2 regions of the Variovorax sp. CCNWLW186 genome follow, and region 1 is predicted to be linked to the other one. Evidence: predicted binding sites of a transcription regulator. Region 1 holds the regulator's gene; the other holds the start of a gene.
The links. The regulator NrdR, encoded in region 1, represses ribonucleotide reductase genes. The targets are predictions, from matches to a motif close to CACNANATNTNGTG.
Positions count from the first base shown of each region.

Region 2: a site for NrdR is predicted at 878-891, ahead of V9K97_RS15870 (ribonucleoside-diphosphate reductase subunit alpha). Genes of this name have one in related genera too.

Region 1 covers NZ_JBBCBO010000006.1:248,185-250,531, reverse strand. The annotation lists ZMP/ZTP riboswitch at 1-4, shown strand, start outside; gene glyA (serine hydroxymethyltransferase) at 46-1,290, shown strand; gene nrdR (transcriptional regulator NrdR) at 1,312-1,755, shown strand; gene V9K97_RS10330 (hypothetical protein) at 1,938-2,162, shown strand.
Region 2 covers NZ_JBBCBO010000012.1:25,655-28,001, forward strand. The annotation lists gene V9K97_RS15860 (sigma-54-dependent transcriptional regulator) at 1-52, shown strand, start outside; gene ampD (1,6-anhydro-N-acetylmuramyl-L-alanine amidase AmpD) at 39-656, shown strand; gene V9K97_RS15870 (ribonucleoside-diphosphate reductase subunit alpha) at 1,008-2,347, shown strand, end outside.

The DNA.
Region 1 (2,347 bases):
CCTTGTTTGGTTGAAGAACAAGGACCTCGTCTTCAAAGGACTGCCATGTACCAACGCAATATCCTGGTCGAACAGACCGATCCCGAAATCTGGGCTGCCATCCAGGCCGAAAACGCGCGCCAGGAACACCACATCGAGCTCATCGCGAGCGAAAACTACGCCTCGCCGGCCGTCATGGCCGCGCAGGGCTCGCAGCTCACCAACAAATACGCCGAAGGCTATCCGGGCAAGCGCTACTACGGCGGCTGCGAGCATGTCGACGTGGCCGAGCAGCTGGCCATCGACCGCATCAAGCAGATCTTCGGCGCCGACGCCGCCAACGTGCAGCCGCATTGCGGCGCATCGGCCAACGAGGCCGTGATGCTGGCCTTCTTGAAGCCCGGCGACACCATCATGGGCATGAGCCTGGCCGAAGGCGGCCACCTCACGCACGGCATGCCCCTCAACATGAGCGGCAAGTGGTTCAACGTGGTGAGCTACGGCCTGGACGCCAACGAAGCCATCGACTACGACGCGATGGAACGCAAGGCGCACGAGCACATGCCCAAGCTCATCATCGCCGGCGCCTCGGCTTATTCGCTGCGCATCGACTTCGAGCGCTTCGCCAAGGTGGCCAAGGATGTGGGCGCGATCTTCATGGTCGACATTGCTCACTACGCCGGCCTGGTAGCCGCGGGCGTGTACCCCAACCCCGTGCCGCATGCCGACGTGGTGACCTCCACCACGCACAAGAGCCTGCGCGGCCCGCGCGGCGGCATCATCCTGATGAAGTCGCAGCACGAGAAAGCCATCAACAGCGCGATCTTCCCGGGCCTGCAAGGCGGTCCGCTGATGCACGTGATTGCCGCCAAGGCCGTCGCGTTCAAGGAAGCCATGACGCCCGAGTTCAAGGCCTATCAGCAGCAAGTGGTCAAGAACGCCCAGATCGTGGCCGACACCCTCACCGAGCGCGGCCTGCGCATCGTGAGCGGGCGCACCGAAAGCCACGTGATGCTGGTCGACCTGCGCTCCAAGGGCATTACCGGCAAGGAAGCCGAAGCCGTGCTGGGCGCCGCCCACATGACGATCAACAAGAACGCGATCCCCAACGACCCTGAAAAGCCGATGGTGACCAGCGGCGTGCGCATCGGCACCCCCGCCATGACGACGCGCGGCTTCAAGGACGAAGAAGCCCGCATCACGGCGAACCTGGTGGCCGACGTGCTCGAGAACCCGCGCGATGCGGCCAACATCGACGCAGTGCGCGCCAAGGTGCACGCGCTCACGAGCCGCTTCCCTGTCTACCGCTGATCGTCCGCAAGACCTGGCCGCATGAAATGCCCTTTTTGCGGTCATCTTGAAACGCAGGTCGTCGAGACCCGTGTTTCGGAAGACGCCGACTTCGTGCGCAGGCGCCGCCAGTGCAGCGCCTGCGACAAGCGCTTTACAACGTACGAGCGGCCGGACGTCAACTTTCCGGTCGTTGTGAAGAAGGACGGCAGCCGCGCCGACTTCGACTCGACCAAGGTGCGTGCCTCGATGATGCTGGCGCTGCGCAAGCGGCCGGTGAGCATCGAGCAGATCGACAACGCGCTGCTGCGCATTGAGCAGAAGCTGCTGGCCAGCGGCCTGCGCGAAATCGATTCGACCAAGGTCGGCGAGCTCGTCATGCGCGAGCTCAAGAAGCTCGACAAGGTGGCCTACGTGCGCTTTGCCTCGGTGTACCGCAGCTTCGAGGACGTGGACGAGTTCAGGCAGCTGTTGCGGGACATTTGAGCAAAAGGCGTCGAGGCAAGCCCCCGGCGCCAGTTCATTTGCCACCGCTGCCGCAGACGCCGCTTCCGCAGTCGCCCCGCACATCGGGGTTGCAGACGCTGGCGCGGCCCGATGCCGACACCACGATCGACGCCCTGCGGCCCGACTAGGCCTTCAGCGCGAGACATCCGGCGCCGAAGCCCTTGTCGCCATCTGTCAATTCTGAACACGCAGCTAAAGATGGCGCCGCACGGGTTGTGAAAGCGATCCTGTACATCGAGATTTCTTGTCCTTCGGAGCTCACCAACCTTGCGCTCCAAGGCTGCGATCTTCGCTTCGTAGTCGGCCACAAGAGCCGCCTCGACCTCCTCGTTGCTGAGCTCGCCGCGGTCGAACTGCGTCAGCCACATCTGGATGAGGTTGGCTGAGAGGGTGTACTTCCGCTGGGCATCGCGCCGACCTAGAACGCCAGAACGAATGTCATGGCACAGCTGCAGCCTGAACTGCGCAGAGTGCCTGCGATACGGATCTCTTGAGGACTGACAAACAGCTGAGAACCGTCAACCCCCGTTCGCCTAGGCACCGAAGCCTTCAGCCCGAGAAGCAAGCCATT
Region 2 (2,347 bases), on a different contig from region 1:
CATCACCACGCCCAACGGCGACGAAGGTACCGCGAGCAATGCCGACGACTGAAGCAGCAACGTCGAACGCGAGCGGCGAGGACGGCCTCTGGCGCGCCGGCTGGTACCGCTTTGCAAAGGCGCTGCAATCGCCGAATTTCGGCCCGCGACCGGCAGGCGCGCAGACCGACCTGATCGTGCTGCATTCCATCAGCCTGCCGCCCGGCGAATATGGCGGCGATGCGGTGCAGCAGCTCTTCGCGAACCAGCTCGACTGGGACGCACACCCTTACTTCCAATCCATTCGCGGCCTGCAGGTTTCCTCGCACTTCTATGTGCGGCGCAACGGTGAACTCTGGCAGTTCGTGAGCTGCGACGACCGCGCCTGGCATGCCGGCGTCTCGTCCTGGCGCGGCCGCGAAAACTGCAACGACGATTCGATCGGCATCGAGCTCGAAGGCCTGGAAGGCCAGCCTTTCGACGAGGCCCAATACGAAACGCTGGCCAGCCTTTGCGCGGCGATTGCGCAGCACTACGCCATCGCGTTCATCGCGGGCCACGAGCACATTGCGCCGGGCCGCAAACAGGATCCGGGCGCGGGCTTCGATTGGCAATTGCTGCGCGGCCAGCTCGGCTGGAGTCCGCGGATGTTCCCCGAACAGGTGCTGCCGCTCTAATTTTTTTAATCGGTCGGCGGTATGCGATGCGGCGTTCTTGCGCCGCAGCAATCTCTAAAATCCAGAGCGCGCCTCCAGCAACCATGCGCCTTGCAGGCCCAAATCCGCTTGCAAGCCACAGCCCGCGCGGGTTGCGCGACCATAGGCCAGTATTCATGGGGCATCGCTGGCCGAGTGCCGCGCCCAAACAAATACGCCACTGTGTTGAATATCTCAAAAAACACTACATCTAGTGGTTGTAGACGCTTCGCACCCTAGATATAGTGTCTTCCGTCCGGTCATCACGCACCGGCGCAATGCCCCGCCAAGGCATTGCCACCCAACAAGAATTGCCACACCGAGAGGAAGCGAATGCAAACAGCCCTGAACACCCCATCGACCCCGCGTGCCGTTCCCTCGACGCCGCAGCAGCAACGAGACACTGCTGGCTCGCCTACCGGTCAGAACCTCGCGCACTACCAGATCATCCGTCGCAACGGCGCCGTGGTTCCCTTCGAACCCAACAAGATCGCCATCGCGATGATGAAAGCCTTCCTGGCGGTGCACGGCACCCAGGGCGCGGCTTCGGCCAGCGTGCGCGAAACGGTCGACGCCCTCACGCAAGGCGTGATCCGCGCCATGGTTCGCTCGCGTCCGGGCGGCGGCACCTTCCACATCGAAGACGTGCAAGACCAGGTCGAACTCGGCCTGATGCGCGGCGGCCACCACGAAATTGCGCGCGCCTATGTGCTGTATCGCGAACGCCGCACGCAAGAGCGTTCCAAGCAAGGCACGCAGGAAACGCCGGCTGCGCCGCTGCTCCACGTGCTGGACCGCGGCGAGCGGGTGGCGCTCGACCTTAACGAGCTCAAGGGCCTGATCGAATCGGCTTGCGAAGGCCTGGGCGACGGCATCAGCGCCGCACCGATCGTCGCCGAGACGATGCGCAACCTGTACGACGGCGTGCCGCTCGACGAGGTGTACAAGGCCTCGATCCTGGCCGCCCGCACGCTCATCGAGAAAGACCCCGACTACACCTTCGCGACCGCCCGCCTGCTGCTGCACACGATCTTCAAGGAAATCATCGGCCGCGAAGTCATGCCCGCCGAGCGCGCGCAGACCTACGCCGACTACTTCCCGCAGTTCATCAAGAAGGGCGTCGAGAACGAACTGCTCGACGAGAAGCTGCTGCAGTACGACCTGCCCCGCCTGGGCGCGGCGCTCAAGGCCGAGCGCGACAACCAGTTCGACTACCTCGGCCTGCAGACGCTGTACGACCGCTACTTCCTGCACGTGCGCAAGTCGCGCATCGAACTGCCGCAAGCCTTCTTCATGCGCGTGGCGATGGGCCTCTCGCTGAACGAAATCGACCGCGAAGCCCGCGCCATCGAGTTCTACGAAGTGCTGTCTTCGTTCGACTTCATGTCGAGCACGCCCACGCTCTTCAACGCCGGCACGCTGCGCTCGCAGCTGTCCAGCTGCTACCTGACCACCGTGCCCGACGACCTGGACGGCATCTACGAGTCGATCAAGGAAAACGCCCTGCTCTCGAAGTTTGCGGGCGGCCTGGGCAACGACTGGACCCGCGTGCGCGCACTGGGCAGCCACATCAAGGGCACCAACGGCGAATCGCAGGGCGTGGTGCCGTTCCTCAAGGTGGTGAACGACACGGCCGTGGCGGTGAACCAGGGCGGCAAGCGCAAGGGCGCGGT